Regions from separate parts of the Streptomyces sp. NPDC058157 genome, predicted to be linked through region 2. Evidence: riboswitches for the same ligand, from Rfam matches in the RefSeq annotation. Region 2 holds a riboswitch; the other holds the start of a gene.
The links. Region 2 has a riboswitch for cobalamin ahead of ACFVXK_RS26030 (CoA-acylating methylmalonate-semialdehyde dehydrogenase). Riboswitches for the same ligand answer to the same signal wherever they lie in the genome.

Region 1: it holds a riboswitch for cobalamin, as region 2 does, so the genes downstream of both, cobN (cobaltochelatase subunit CobN) here and ACFVXK_RS26030 (CoA-acylating methylmalonate-semialdehyde dehydrogenase) in region 2, are expected to answer to the same signal.

What each region holds. Positions count from the first base shown of each region.
Region 1 is NZ_JBHVUQ010000031.1:16,153-23,823, reverse strand. It holds one part of gene ACFVXK_RS10865 (IS5 family transposase) at 1-454, opposite strand, end outside; one part of gene ACFVXK_RS10865 (IS5 family transposase) at 454-796, opposite strand; gene ACFVXK_RS10860 (hypothetical protein) at 1,268-1,615, shown strand; gene ACFVXK_RS10855 (hypothetical protein) at 1,918-2,445, opposite strand; gene cobN (cobaltochelatase subunit CobN) at 2,474-6,094, opposite strand; cobalamin riboswitch at 6,127-6,284, opposite strand; gene ACFVXK_RS10845 (nitrite reductase) at 6,634-7,671, shown strand, end outside.
Region 2 is NZ_JBHVUQ010000120.1:12,894-20,564, forward strand. It holds gene ACFVXK_RS25990 (sensor histidine kinase) at 1-383, opposite strand, end outside; gene ACFVXK_RS25995 (hypothetical protein) at 424-1,017, opposite strand; gene ACFVXK_RS26000 (MarR family winged helix-turn-helix transcriptional regulator) at 1,186-1,620, shown strand; gene ACFVXK_RS26005 (hydrolase) at 1,712-2,281, shown strand; gene ACFVXK_RS26010 (cytochrome P450) at 2,495-3,688, shown strand; gene ACFVXK_RS26015 (ferredoxin) at 3,685-3,930, shown strand; gene ACFVXK_RS26020 (DUF6243 family protein) at 4,177-4,395, shown strand; partial or broken gene ACFVXK_RS26025 (3-hydroxybutyryl-CoA dehydrogenase) at 4,525-4,638, opposite strand; cobalamin riboswitch at 4,805-4,990, shown strand; gene ACFVXK_RS26030 (CoA-acylating methylmalonate-semialdehyde dehydrogenase) at 5,182-6,681, shown strand; gene ACFVXK_RS26035 (acyl-CoA dehydrogenase family protein) at 6,678-7,671, shown strand, end outside.

The sequences.
Region 1 (7,671 bases), on a different contig from region 2:
CGTTTGTAGCAGCAGAGGGCGGCGGCGAGGCCGAGGAAGGCCAGGTAGTTGCGGGGGTGGCGCTCGTAGCGGTGGTTGAGCCGGCGGTAGCCGGTCAGCCAGGACATGGTCCGCTCGATCACCCACCGCCGACGCCCCAGTCGTTCGCTCGACTCGATGCCCTTGCGGGCGATGCGGACACCGATCCGTTTGCCACGGATCCATTTCCGCAGGTCAGGGATGTCATAGGCCTTGTCGGCGTGGAGCTTTCGGGGTTTGAAGTGCCGGCCGCGGTGGGGGTCGTGTCTCGTTTGGTTGCCGAGCACCATGGGTTTCAGGGCCTGGCTGTCGTGGGTGTTGGCAGCCAAGACGCCGACGAGGAGGGGCAGTCCGGCCGCGTCCGACAGGACGTGCATTTTCGAGCCGGGCTTGCCCCGGTCCACGGGGCTCGGACCTGTGAGTTCGCCCCCTTTTTGGCGCTCACGTGGGCGGAGTCGAGGACCGCGCGGGACAGGTCGAGGAGGCCTGCGTCGTCGAGGCGATGGAGGATCTCCTCGTGCAGCCGGCCCCACACACCTGCCCGTGACCAGATCAGGAACCGGCGGTGGGCCGTCGACTTCGAGATCCCGAAACACGGCGGCAGCATCCGCCAGGCACAGCCGCTGACCAGCACGTAGATGATCGCGGCGAACAGCGTCTCATCAGGCGTGTCCGGTGTCCCGCCTCCCTGCGGCCGCACCCGCGACGGCGGGATCAGCGGCTCCACGATCTCCCACAACCCGTCCGGAACAATCCAACTCCACGTACCCCGCCCCATGCGAAGCTCAACGACGCCCCACCACATAGGACACAGTCTTAGTGGAACGAGGGCGGCAGAGGTAGAAACGGCACTTGCAGGTAGGAGCCCCGTTCTCTCGCCGACAGCTCACTCGGAGCTGCTCGCAAGGTATACCGCGAATGAAATCGGGTCTTGGCTTTCAGCTAGAGGAGGCCGGATGGGCATCGAGGCTTCACGGGCCGGCGTCGATGCTATTTAGAGCGGGCTGGAAGCGATGTGGGCCTATAATTTCAAGCCATCGATCGCGCTAAATGGCCGCAGGGTGCTTCAGTCTGCAGTTCAAGAAGGACTCACTCTCCTGACAACAGACAAGCAGATACTGAAGAATGCCCCGCGCCTGGGGCTGTCGGTGGAGAGATTTACCTCCTAGAGGGGGCGGCGCGGCGTTCGCAGGCAGAGAGGAAAGATCCCGATCGAGCTTCTTCGGTGGAGGTGGGTACGAAGGTGGAGATGGGAGAGTTTGAGCAGCTTGGGGAGGTCGAACTCAGGCGAATCGAGGAGCGAGCAGACTCCGCCACTCCGGGGCCTTGGTTCGTTCGGCAGCTCGACGACAGAGAGTTCATGACCCTCGTGGCGGTCAGTACGGTTCCTGACGTTGAGTCTGTTGATTCGCATCCAGGATTCCAGAGTGGGCAGAACGTTGCCCTGGCTCTTGTCCAGGATCCGCAATATGCGGATGTGCCTGACGGGCTGTGGGATGAGAACGCAAACTTCATTGCTCATGCCCGTCAGGACATCCCACGTCTCGTCGCTGAAGTTAGGCGCCTTCGAGAGCTCCTCGACCGCAAGAACGACTGAGGCGGTAGGGGTGGTAAGCCTAGAGCGCTGAATCGCGGGACCCTCGCGGGATTCGTCTTGCGAGGGTCGATCGCTCGCAACGTTTCGGGTGTGACCCCGAATTCCTCGCGTTTTTCGCGAACGAGTCGAATTAGCGGAGGCCCTCCATTCTCTTCATCGCTGAAGTTTGCGGATTGAATGATCCGGATGCGAGGCTGGCGGCCAAGTTTGCACTCGAAGCGGCGAGCACTTCCGACGGCTTGGCCGAACTGAGTGACCTGATCTCCACTTCGCTCGCGGAGCTGGATCAGGTGTAGCTCAAGTCAGGCTTGAGGACCCGTCCCCTCCGGACGGGGCCTCAATTCGTTGGGATAGCCAAGCCCCGCCAGGTGACTCCTGGCGGGGCCCCTTCGTGGGGCGACGGCAGTAGTTGACGGCAACGTCAACGGACGAGAGCAGCGCAGGGCTGGCGGATGCCAACCGTCGATCCTGGCCGCCTCGGGACTGGTCGGGCCGTCGAGGGCGGTGCCGAGGGTGCCACGTGCCGTGCCGGAACCAGAATCGGAGGATGAACTGTTCAGAGAGGAGAGGTCCGCCATGGTGCGGAAGGCCGCCAGGTCGCGGTGTTCCGAGACGAGGGCCTCGATGCAGGGGGCGTACTCGGGGTCGTGGGACATGACGGCGAACAGGCCGTCCTCCTCGCCCTTCCAGTGGGCGAGGAGGACGGCCTGGCCGGCGGTGAGGAGGGTGCCGGCCTTATCCGAGGTCGCCCGCCGCGTTCTCACCGTTTCGTGCTCGGAGATGAACTCCTTGATGAGGAGGATCTGGCGGCAGCCGCAGTAGTGGCACATGCCAGACAGTTTGGAGGGGATAAGGGGCTTAGTCGGATTCGCCTTCCAGGTTGCCCTCCGTGTCCAGGTAGACCTGGCGGAGGGATTCGAGGATCTGGGGGTTCGGCTTCTCCCACATGCCGCGGGATTCGGCCTCCAGGAGGCGTTCCGCGATGCCGTGGAGGGCCCAGGGGTTGGCCTCCTCCAGGAAGGCGCGGTTCGTCGGGTCCAGGACGTAGGTTTCCGTCAGTTTGTCGTACATCCAGTCGGCGACCACGCCTGTCGTGGCGTCGTAGCCGAAGAGGTAGTCGACCGTCGCCGCGAGTTCGAAGGCGCCCTTGTAGCCGTGGCGGCGCATCGCCTCGATCCACTTGGGGTTGACGACGCGGGCGCGGAAGACGCGGCTCGTCTCCTCGACGAGGGTGCGGGTCTTGACCGTCTCCGGGCGGGTGGAGTCGCCGATGTAGGCCTCGGGGGCCGTGCCGCGCAGGGCGCGGACCGTGGCCACCATGCCGCCGTGGTACTGGAAGTAGTCGTCCGAGTCGGCGATGTCGTGTTCGCGGGTGTCGGTGTTCTTCGCGGCGACGGTGATCCGCTTGTACGCCGTCTCCATCTCGGTACGGGCGGGCCGTCCTTCGAGGCCGCGGCCGTACGCGTAGCCGCCCCAGACCGTGTAGACCTCCGCGAGGTCGGCGTCGGTGCGCCAGTCGCGGGAGTCGATCAGCTGGAGGATGCCCGCGCCGTAGGTGCCCGGGCGGGAGCCGAAGATGCGGGTGGTGGCCTTGCGTTCGTCGCCGTGGGTGGCGAGGTCGGCCTGGGCGTGGGCTCGGATGAAGTTCGATTCCGCCGGTTCGTCCAGGGAGGCCGCCAGGCGGACCGCGTCGTCGAGGAGGCCGATGACGTGCGGGAACGCGTCGCGGAAGAAGCCCGAGATGCGGAGGGTCACGTCGATGCGGGGGCGGTTCAGTTCCGACAGGGGAATCGCCTCGATGCCCGTGACGCGGCGCGAGGCCTCGTCCCAGACCGGGCGGACGCCGAGGAGGGCCAGGGCTTCGGCCACGTCGTCGCCGGCCGTGCGCATGGCACTGGTGCCCCAGAGGGACAGGCCGACCGAGGCGGGCCATTCGTCCTCGTGGTCCGCGCGGTAGCGGGCCAGCAGGGAGTCGGCCAGGGCCTGACCGGTCTCCCAGGCGAGGCGGGAGGGGACGGCCTTCGGGTCGACCGAGTAGAAGTTGCGGCCCGTCGGGAGGACGTTGACCAGGCCGCGGAGGGGCGAGCCCGACGGGCCGGCCGGGACGAAGCCGCCGTCCAGGGCACGGACCACGTGCGCGATCTCGTCCGTTGTGCCGGCCAGACGGGGCACGACCTCGTTCGCCGCGAAGGTGAGGATGTCGCGGACGGCTGCCGGGTGGCCCGCCGCGACGGGGGCGACCGCGTCGGGGGACCAGTTCGCGTCCTCCATCGCCTGGACCAGGGTGCGGGCCGTCTCCTCGATCGTGTCCGCCGCGGTGCGGGTGGCGGCCGACTCGTCCAGGCCGAGGGCCTCGCGCAGGCCCGGGAGGGCGGAGGTGCCGCCCCAGATCTGGCGGGCGCGGAGGATGGAGAGGACCAGGTTGACCCGGGCCTCGCCGGTCGGGGCGCCGCCCAGGACGTGCAGGCCGTCGCGGATCTGGGCGTCCTTGACCTCGCACAGCCAGCCGTCGACGTGGAGCAGGAAGTCGTCGAAGCCGTCGTCGTCGGGGCGCTCCTCCAGGCCGAGGTCGTGGTCGAGCTTCGCCGCCTGGATCAGGGTCCAGATCTGGGCGCGGATGGCGGGGAGCTTCGACGGGTCCATGGAGCTGATCTGGGCGTACTCGTCCAGGTGCTGCTCCAGGCGGGCGATGTCGCCGTACGACTCGGCGCGGGCCATCGGCGGGACCAGGTGGTCGACCAGGGTGGCGTGCACCCGGCGCTTGGCCTGGGTGCCCTCGCCCGGGTCGTTGACCAGGAAGGGGTAGACGAGGGGGAGGTCGCCGAGCGCGGCGTCGGGTGCGCAGGAGGCGGACAGGCCGGCGTTCTTGCCGGGCAGCCATTCGAGGTTGCCGTGCTTGCCCAGGTGGATCATCGCGTCGGCGCCGAAGCCGCCGTCCTGCGCCGCCGCCTGGATCCAGCGGTACGCGGCCAGGTAGTGGTGCGAGGGCGGCAGGTCCGGGTCGTGGTAGATCGCGATCGGGTTCTCGCCGAAGCCGCGCGGCGGCTGGATCAGGATGAGGAGGTTCCCGCGGCGCAGGGCGGCGAGGACGATGTCGCCCTCGGGGTTGGCGGAGCGGTCGACGAACATGTTGCCGGGGGCCTCGCCCCAGTGTTCCTCGACGCTCTCGCGCAGGTCCGCGGGGAGCTCGGCGAACCAGCGCTTGTAGTCGGCCGCCGGGATGCGGACCGGGTTGCGGGCCAGCTGCTCCTCGGTGAGCCAGTCCTGGTCGTGGCCGCCGGCCTCGATCAGGGCGCGGATCAGCTCGTCGCCGTCACCCGAGACCAGGCCCGGGATGTCGGCGGTGGGGCCGAAGTCGTAGCCGGCCGCGATGAGGGTGCGCAGGAGTTCCACCGCGCTGGCCGGGGTGTCCAGGCCGACCGCGTTGCCGATGCGGGAGTGCTTGGTGGGGTACGCGGAGAGGACGAGGGCGACGCGCTTGTCGGCGCGCTCGATGTGGCGCAGGCGGGCGTGGCGCACGGCGATGCCGGCCACGCGGGCGGCGCGCTCGGCGTCGGCGACGTAGGCGGGCAGGCCGTCCTCGTCGATCTCCTTGAAGGAGAACGGGACGGTGATGAGGCGGCCGTCGAACTCGGGCACGGCGACCTGCGTGGCGGCGTCGAGGGGGGAGAGGCCCTCGTCGTTCTCCTCCCAGGTGCTGCGGGAGCCCGTCAGGCACAGGGCCTGGAGGATCGGCACGCCGAGACCGGCCAGGGCGCCCGCGTCCCAGGACTCGTCGTCCCCGCCCGCGGAGGCGGTGGCGGGTCGGGTGCCGCCGGCGGCGAGGACGGTGGTGACGATGGCGTCGGCGGAGGCCAGGGCGTCGAGGAGCTCCGGCTCCGGGGTGCGCAGGGAGGAGACGTAGAGGGGGAGCGGGCGGCCGCCCTTGGCCTCGACGGCGTCGCAGAGGGCGTGCACGAAGGCGGTGTTGCCGCTCATCTGGTGGGCGCGGTAGTAGAGCACCGCGACCTGGGGGCCGGTCGCCTCCGTGGCGGGGCGCTCCAGGGGGCCCCAGGTGGGGGAGGCGGCCGGGGGCTCGAAGCCGTGGCCGGTGAGCAGGACCGTGTCGGAGAGGAACCGGGCCAGCTGGTCGAGGTTGGCCGGGCCGCCGTGCGCGAGGTAGCGGTGGGCCTCGGCGGCGATGCCGATCGGGACCGTGGAGGCCTCCATCAGCTGGGCGTCCGGGGCCTGTTCGCCGGTCAGGACCACCACGGGGCGGGTCTGGTCGGCGGCGAGGAGCACGTCGAGGCCGTCCTGCCAGGCGCGCAGGCCGCCGAGGAGGCGCACGACGACCAGCTCGGCGCCGTCGAGGAGGCCGGGGAGGTCGTCGAGGGGGAGGCGGGAGGGGTTCGCGAACCGGTACGGCACGGGGCCGCCGGCGATGTTCGCGGCGCGGGCGCTGAGCAGATCGGTGTCGGACGTCGACAGCAGCAGGATCATGCGGCGGCAGGCCTTCCTCGGGGTTTCCGCGCCCCGGGCAGTGAGGACAGCGGGAGTTCCTGACTCACCCCGCGGATCGCTCCGCGGGGCTCACAGTGGCGGGACCGCGCCGGAATCGCACCGGGCTTCCTCCCATGTCGCCGTCCTCGGCGGTGACGGGCCGAGTGGTCCGCCGGAAGGTCATCTTAGGTGGCCTTTTCCCTGGCCGGGAGGTGGGGTCGGTCGGGTGCGGCACCGCTGCCGGAGCTCTGCCCTTGGGGTTGCGCCGCAAACGTGGGGGGCGGGTGCGGGGGCGGGGCCGCTGCGCGGAGCCTCTCCCCGCCCCGCCCCTTCGCCGTTTCTCCCCCGGCTGCCGCTGGGAGGTGGCCCAGGGGCTCCGCCCCAGACTCCGCGCCTCAAGCGCCGGCGGGGCTGGAATCGGCCGGCGTGGTCCGTGGGGTGCCGCTGGTGGGGCGCGGGGTGCGTCGGAGCGGGAGCCCCCGGTCGGGGTGGCGACGGACACAGGTCGGGGGTGGGGAATCGTGGGTATGCTCGCGGCCATGCCGCCCCAGCCACCTTCCGCCGCATCGCGGGACGAACCCGTCATACGTGAACGCGGCGACGCCTGCCCCGGCGCGCTGCGGCTGCACGCCGCCGACGACGGGTACCTCGCGCGCGTCCGGATCCCCGGCGGGCTGCTCACCACCCGGCAGGCCCTCGCGCTCGCGGACGCCGCCGAGCGGTTCGGCGACGGGCACCTGGAACTCACCTCCCGCGGCAACGTCCAGCTGCGCGGCCTCGCCGACGGGTGCGGCGGCGGGCTCGCGGAGCTGCTGGACGCCGCCGGGCTGCTGCCTGCGCCCGGCCACGAGCGGGTGCGCAACATCGTGGCCACCCCGGCGGCCGGGGCCCAAGTCGTCGGCTGGGTCCGGGAACTCGACCGGCTGCTGTGCGCCAGTGCGCGGGCCGCGGACCTGTCCGGGCGGTTCCTGTTCGCCCTCGACGACGGACGCGGGGACGTGGCCGCCCTCGACCCGGACGTGACCGTGATGGCCGCGGGCGCGGACGGCGAGGAGGGCCGGGAAGGTACCGGTCCCGCGGGCGGAGAAGGCCGCGAGGGCCAGGACGGCCCCGGCCGCGGCCCGGGCGACGCCCGCCCCGGCGCCGACGACGCTCGCCCCGGCCGTGGTTCCGGCGGTGACGGCCCCGGCGACGCCTGCCCCGGTCCCGGCGACGCCCGCCCCGGCGCCGGTGACGGCCCTGGCCCCTCTGTCGGTGCCGGCCCGCGACCGGGCCGCGGAGGCGGCCCTGCGTACGGCGCCGGCCCCGTGAGCGGTGCCGGCCCCGTGAGCGGTGCTGGCCCCGGCTGGCAGGTGCTGGTGCGGCTCGGGGGTGCTGCCGACGCCGTCGGGGTCGGCGGGGGCGATGCGGCCTCCGCTGCGCTGCTGGCCGCCGAGTACTTCCTCGACGCCGCCGGCGCGGCCGGGACCCGGCCCTGGCGGGTCGCCGAGCTGCCCGGTGAACACGCGCTGGATGCGGGGGAGTTCGTGCGACGGCTGGCCGAGGCGGGGATCGCGGCCGTCCGCGTGCCCGCGGTG
Region 2 (7,671 bases):
GTGAGGGCGAGCACGGAGGTCACGGCCCAGGGCCAGGGCTCCGCCGGGGAGGAGGGCCGGGTCAGGGCGGCGACCGCCACCGTCACGACGAGCTGGGTGCACCAGGCCGTGCGGGGGCGGCTGAGGGCCAGGACGACCGGGACGACGCGGGCGACGGTCAGGGCCATGGCCGGGCCGTAGCCCAGGCGGTAGTGCTGGGCGAGGTCCAGGGTTCCGGCGAAGTAGAGCGTCACCGCCAGGAGCCAGACCACCGCGGTCAGGGTCCGCCGTCCGCGCGGGCCGCCCGGGAAGGGGATCGACGGCCGTGCCAGGTCGCCCCACACGGCGGCGCCCAAGTCGGCGGCGAGGGCCCGGAGTCGGCGTTCCGGAAAGCTGATCTTCATCGCGATCATCGTACGGCGACGGCGGGGATCCGGACCGGGGTCACAGCTGATGCGTCCAGGCGATGACCAGCATGACGCCGGCCACGAACGAGGCCACGACGCCCAGCACCGGCCATATGCCGACCCGGCGGCCCCACATACCGCCCGCCAGCCGGGTGTGCAGCCGGTCCAGCAGCCACAGGACGCCCAGCCCGACGGCCGCGGACAGCAGGCCGACCCCGAAGTGCGCCAGCCAGGCCCCGGCCAGGGACGGTCCGCCCCACGCGGTGGTGTAGGGACCGGCCTGGACCACCGGGTACAGCATCCCGCGCAGCACGAAGAGGACTTGTACCCCGAGCGGTATCAACGTCAGGAGGCCCAGCGGGAGACAGAGCAGCGAGTGCGCCAGCAGCCGGGCGCTCCCGGGCCCCTCGCGGCCGGCCGGCGCGGCCGGCCCCTGCCCGGCGGAACGGGCCCACCAGCGCCGCGCCACGTCGGCCCGGCCGGCCGCCACCGCGCCCGCGGTCCCCAGCAGGACCGGCAGGAGCAGGGCGGCGTGCCCGACGCGGCGCACGAACTCCGTCCGCAGGAGCCCCGGCCGGGCCTGCGCGGCGTCGGTGGCGGCGGTGGTGCGGCGCGGCGCGATGACAGCCATGGTCTCTTTCCCCACTCTCGGGCCGGCCCCTCTGCCGACACCTCGAATCTAGGTTCCGGCCCTCGTAGACCGCGTCCCTCCGCAGCGCCAAACGACCCCCTACCCGGGTAGGGGGTCATCAGTAAGTCAACCTTGGTAGTTTGACTGTTTGACCGTTATGCTCCGGCCATGGGCGACGACCGGGAACTGCTGGAGACGGCCGAGGAACTGCAACTGGCCGTGAGCCTGCTGGTGCGGCGGATGCGCGCGACCTCCGCGTCCGGGGAGGTCACCCTGTCGCAGACGTCCGTGCTCAAGCGCCTGGAGCGGGAAGGGCCGATGACCGCCACCGACCTGGCCAGGGCAGAGCGGATCCGCCCCCAGTCGGTCATCGCCACCGTCGACGCCCTGCAGGCCGGCGGGTACGTGGAGCGCGCCGCGGACCCCACCGACGGGCGCCGCCGGTACATCGCCCTGACCGCCCGCGGGCGCGGCTTCCTGCACGACCGCAAGGCCGCGGGTCACGGGCGGCTCGCCGAGCTGATGGCCGAACGCCTCACCGGACCCGAACGGCGGACCGTCGCCGAAGCGGCCGCCCTGCTGCGGCGGCTGGCCGAGGACTGATCCCCCGCGTCACCGGCGCCACGGCGAGGCCGCCCCGCACCCCACGCCCCGGCGGACCGCCGCCGGGAGCCGAACCACCGAGGAGCCACCCATGTCCGACCTCAGCCTCGACCGCACCACCGCCCTGGTCCTGATCGACCTCCAGCAGGGCATCCTGGCCCTGCCCACCGCCACCCCCGCCGACCGGATCCTGGCGCAGGGGATCCGGCTCGCCGAGGCCTTCCGCGCCCGCCGGCTCCCGGTCGTACTGGTCAGGGTGGCCTGGTCCCCCGACGGCGGTGACCTGCCCCGCGGCCGCGCCGAACGTCCCGGGCCCACCGCCGCCCCGCCGGCCGAGTTCTCCGTGTTCCCGCCCGGGCTCGTCGGCGACGGCGACATCGTGGTCACCAAGCGCCACTGGGGCGCGTTCACCGGCACCGAGCTCGACCTGCAACTGCGGCGCCGCGGGGTCACGGGGATCGTGCTGGGCGGCATCTCGACCAGCATCGGAGTGGAATCCACCGCCCGCTCGGCCTGGGAGCACAGCTACGAGCTGACCTTCGCCGAGGACGCCACCACCGACACCGACGCCGATTCCCACGCCCACACCTTCGGCAAGATCTTCCCCCGCCTCGGCCGGATCGGGACCACGGACGAGATCATCACCGCCCTCGACGCCTGACCGGCCGACCGACCGACCGGCTGACCGACCCGCCCGCCCATTGCCTTCACCACCATCCATTGCAACGCACCGTTGCATTCGACGACAGGGCCATTGCATCAATTTACCGCCATTCACCTGCACATATGCATGCAATCCGTTGACTGCATGATGAATGCAACGTAGCTTTCGAGGGACAGAAAACGCGTCATATCGCGAGATGAGGAAAGCGTCATGAGCGAGTCCCCGCACACGGTCGAGGCGATGCCGACGGAACGCCGGTCCGGGTGCCCCTTCGACCCGCCGGCCGAGCTGAGCGAGGCCCAGCGGCACGGTCCCATCAGCCGCTTCACCCACGTCGGCGGGAAGCCCGGCTGGCTGATCACCGGGTACGACCTGGTGCGGTCGGTGCTGGCGGACCCCCGCTTCAGCTCGCGCAAGGAGCTGATGAACATCGTCGACTTCGAGCTCCCCGCGGCCCCGCCCGGCGAGTTCCTCCTGATGGACGAGCCGCAGCACGGCCGCTACCGCAAGCCCCTGGTGGGGAAGTTCACCGTGCGGCGGATGCGGATGCTGACCGAGCGCATCGGGCAGATCACCGCCGAGTGCCTGGACGCCATGGAGGCGGCGGGTCCCTCGGCCGACCTGGTGACCGCGTTCGCCAAGCCCATCCCCACCATCGTGATCTGCGAGATCCTCGGCGTGCCCTACGAGGACCGCGCCTCCTTCCAGGAGCAGATCGACGCGTTCATGGGCGGGGAGGTCGGCGACGAGGAGCTGATCGCCGCCTACACCGCCACCCAGGAGTACCTCGCGCGCCTGGTGGCGGCGAAGCGGGCCCACCCCACCGACGACGTGCTGAGCGAGCTCACCGACAGCGATCTGACGGACGAGGAGCTCAAGGGGATCAGCCTCATCCTGCTGGCGGCCGGCTTCGACACCACCGCGAACATGCTCTCCCTCGGCACGTTCGCCCTGCTGAGCAACCCGGAGCAGCTGGCCGCCCTGCGCGCCGACCCCTCGCTCACCGACGGGGCGGTGGAGGAGCTGCTGCGCTACCTGAGCGTCGCCAAGACCTTCCACCGCACGGCGCTGGAGGACGTCGAGGTGGGCGGCCACACCATCGAGGCCGGCACGACGGTCGTGCTGTCGTTCAACACCGCCAACCGCGACCCCGCCCGCTTCACCGACCCGGACGCGCTCGACATCCGGCGCCCGTACGACGGCCACCTGGCCTTCAGCCACGGCATCCACCAGTGCCTGGGCCAGCAACTGGCCCGCGTCGAGATGCGGGTGGCGTTCCGCGCGCTGCTGGACCGCTTCCCGACGCTGCGCCTGGCCGTACCGGCCGACGAGGTCCGGCTGCGCCCGGAGACCGCCGACATCTACGGCGTCAAGAGCCTGCCGGTCACCTGGGACCCGCGGTGAACCCGGCCCGCCTGGACGTCGACCGCGCACGCTGCATCGGCGCCGGGATGTGCGCCATGACCGCCCCCGGCGTGTTCGACCAGGATCCCGACGACGGCCTGGTGGTCCTGCTGCGGACCGCACCGGACGCCGCCCTGCTCGCGGCCGCGCGGATGGCCGCCGGGGTGTGTCCGTCGGGGGCCATCACCGTCACCGGACCGGAGTCCGGGGACGGCGCCGCGGCCCGGCCGCAGTCGGGCTGAGGGCGCCGGACCGGGCCGCCGTTCCCGGCGCGACGGCTACGCCGTGCCGGCGGGAGCCCTGCCGCGGGAACCCGGTCCGGTGGCCGCGGGGCCCGCGAAACCGGGTAACGTCGTTGTCATGTTCTTCCAGACACCGATTTTCGAGTGAGGGCCTGACGGGCCCCTGCTGACGCCCTTCCACGTCGCCGCGCCCGTCCCCCCACCGATGAATCCACAGATCACTGCACATCACCACCGGGAGAACCCGTGACCGACAGCAAGAACATCAACAACCCCGTGGGCCAGGGCGGCGGCCAGCGCAAGAGGCAGTCCCGCGCCGAACGGCAGAACAACGGTCCGCACCGCAACCTGGACCGCCAGGGCGCCGCCGACCGCAAGGCGGAGCTGGTGCGGAAGATGCGTGAGAAGGCGGCCGCCGCCGACGCCGCCACCGACCAGGCGGGCGAGGCCCCCGCCCAGAGCTGACGCACCACCGCCGCACGGCATCCCGGCCAGGCACCCGGCCGCTCCACCGGGTCCCTCGGCAGTCCCGGTCGTAGGGGTGGAACCCCCGGCCGATCTTGCGGCCCAGCAGGCCCGCCTGCACCCTCCGCAGACGAATCCCGCCCGGTCCTGGGAGCGGATGACCGTCTTGCCCAGGGTGTCGCAGGCGGACGCCTCCACCGTCTCGCGGCTGGTGTGGCGCGACGAGACAACCTCCACCAGCGGCGGCAAGACCTTCCGCCTGAGCTGCCCCCAGCGGGCGGTCCCGCCGCTGGGCCGCGCCCTTGCGGTGGACGAGAACGGCAGCGCCTTCGGACCGACCAGGACTGAGCGATCTGCGCACACGTCGGCTCCAGGCCCGCCCGAGCGTCGGCTCTGGACTTACTAGGACGTCCAACTATATGTTCGTGGCACAAGGTCCGCGGTGCAGGGAAGCCGGTGAGAAACCGGCACGGTCCCGCCACTGTGACCGGGGAGTGTGCTGCCATCCACACGCCACTGACGAGGTCTGTCGGGAAGGCGGGCGGCGCGCGGGGATCCGGGAGTCAGGATACCGGCCGCGGATGTTCCGTGTTGTCCACGAGGATGGAGCAGACACGCATGGCACCGGTTTGTACCCACGACCCTGGTGATCCGGCGGAGCGCGCACACACCGATTTCGCGCGCTCGTAGTTCTCACGGCTTTCCCCCGCGGCGCACCCCCACCCGGGTGCGGTCCGTCGGCGTGCCGTGCCATCCCCGGATCCAACCTGACGAGAGCAGGCACCCATGGTCCGTGAACTCACCCATTTCATCGGCGGGAAGCACACCACCGGAACCTCCGGCCTCTTCGCCGACGTGTACGACCCCAACACCGGCACCGTCCAGGCCCGGGTCCCGCTCGCGGGACGAGCCGACACCGAGGCGGCGATCGCCAACGCCGAAGAGGCGCAGGCGGAATGGGGGCAGTGGAACCCGCAGCGCCGGGCCCGCGTGCTGCTGCGCTTCCTCCAGCTCGTCGAAGGCGAGCGCGACAGCCTCGCGCGGCTGCTGTCCGCCGAGCACGGCAAGACCGTCGCCGACGCCCACGGCGACCTGCAACGCGGCCTGGAGGTAGTCGAGTTCGCCGCAGGCATCCCCCACCTTCTCAAGGGGGAGTTCACCGACAACGCCGGCACCGGCATCGACGTGCACTCCCTGCGCAGCCCCCTCGGCGTCGTCGCCGGCATCACCCCGTTCAACTTCCCCGCCATGATCCCGCTGTGGCAAGCCGCACCCGCTCTGGCCTGCGGGAACGCGTTCATCCTCAAGCCGTCCGAGCGCGATCCCTCCGTACCGCTGCGCCTCGCGGAGCTGTTCCTGGAAGCCGGCTTGCCGCCGGGCGTCCTCAACGTGGTCAACGGCGGCAAGGAAGCCGTCGACACCCTCCTCGAGGACCCCCGCGTCCAGGCCCTGGGCTTCGTCGGCTCCACGCCGATCGCCGCGCACATCTACGCCACCGCCGCCGCGCACGGCAAGCGCGCCCAGTGCTTCGGCGGGGCCAAGAACCACATGATCGTGATGCCGGACGCCGACCTCGACCAGGCCGTCGACGCCCTGATCGGCGCCGGCTACGGCTCGGCGGGCGAACGCTGCATGGCGATCTCCGTGGCCGTCCCCGTGGGCGAGGAGACCGCCGACCGGCTGGTGGCGGCGCTCAAGGACCGGATCGCGACCCTGAAGATCGGGCGCTCGGACGACCCCGACGCCGACTTCGGTCCCCTGGTCAGCCGCGACGCCCTCGACCGGGTGCGCCGCTATGTCGACATCGGCGTCAACGAGGGCGCCGAACTCGTCGTCGACGGGCGCGGGTTCACCCTGGACGGGCACGAGAACGGCTATTTCGCGGGAGCCTCGCTCTTCGACCGGGTCTCCCCGCAGATGCGCATCCACCGCGAGGAGATCTTCGGCCCCGTCCTGTCGGTGGTCCGCGCCGCCGACTTCGAGGAGGCGCTGCGCCTGCCGAGCGAGCACCCCTTCGGCAACGGCGTCGCGATCTTCACCCGGGACGGGGACACCGCCCGCGAGTTCACCCGCCGGGTCAACACCGGCATGGTCGGCGTCAACGTCCCGATCCCGGTGCCGGTCGCGTACCACACGTTCGGCGGCTGGAAGAAGTCCGGCTTCGGCGACCTCAACCAGCACGGGCCGGACTCGATCCGCTTCTACACCCGTACCAAGACCGTCACCTCGCGCTGGCCCTCCGGGGTCAAGGAGGGCGCGAGCTTCACCATCCCGACGATGGGGTGAGCGCCGTGACCACCACCCTCACCGAGGACCAGCTCGCCCTCGCCGAGGTCACCCTCGACTTCGCCCAGGAGCAGTTGGCCCCGCATGCCGTGGCCTGGGACCAGGACAAGCACTTCCCCGTCGACGTCATCCGCCGGGCCGCCGCGCTCGGGCTCGGCGGGGTCTACGTCCGCGAGGAGCACGGCGGTTCGGGACTGTCACGCGCCGACGGCGTCCTCGTCTTCGAGAGCCTCGCCACCGGCTGCCCCTCCATCGCCGCCTACCTCTCCATCCACAACATGGTCGGCTGGATGATCGACCGCTACGGCGACGCCGCCCAGCGCGCCCGCTGGCTGCCCGGCCTCTGCTCCGCCGCGACCCTGGGCAGCTACTGCCTCACCGAACCGGGCGCCGGCTCCGACGCCGCCGCCCTGCGCACCCGCGCCGAACGGCAGGGCGACCACTACGTCCTGACCGGCGTCAAGCAGTTCATCTCCGGCGCCGGAGCGGCCGGCGTCTACGTCGTCATGGCAAGGACCGGCGAGCCGGGACCCGCCGGGATCTCCGCCTTCGTCGTCGAACGCGACGACCCGGGCGTCTCGTTCGGCCCCAACGAACGGAAGATGGGCTGGAACGCCCAGCCCACCCGCCAGGTGGTCCTCGACGGCGTCCGCGTCCCCGCCGACCGGCGCCTCGGCTCCGAGGGCGACGGCTTCCGCATCGCCATGAACGGCCTCAACGGCGGCCGCCTCGGCATCGCCGCCTGCTCACTGGGCGGCGCGCAGAGCGCCCTGGACCGCAGCCTGTCCTACCTCGCCACCCGCGAGGCCTTCGGCAGCCGTCTCCTGGACGCCCAGGCGCTCCAGTTCCGGCTCGCCGACATGGCCACCGAACTGGCCGCCGCCCGGGCCCTGGTCCGGCAGGCCGCCGAGGCCCTGGACAGCGGGGATCCACTGGCCCCGCGCCTGTGCGCGATGGCCAAGCGGTTCGCCACCGACACCGGCTACGCAG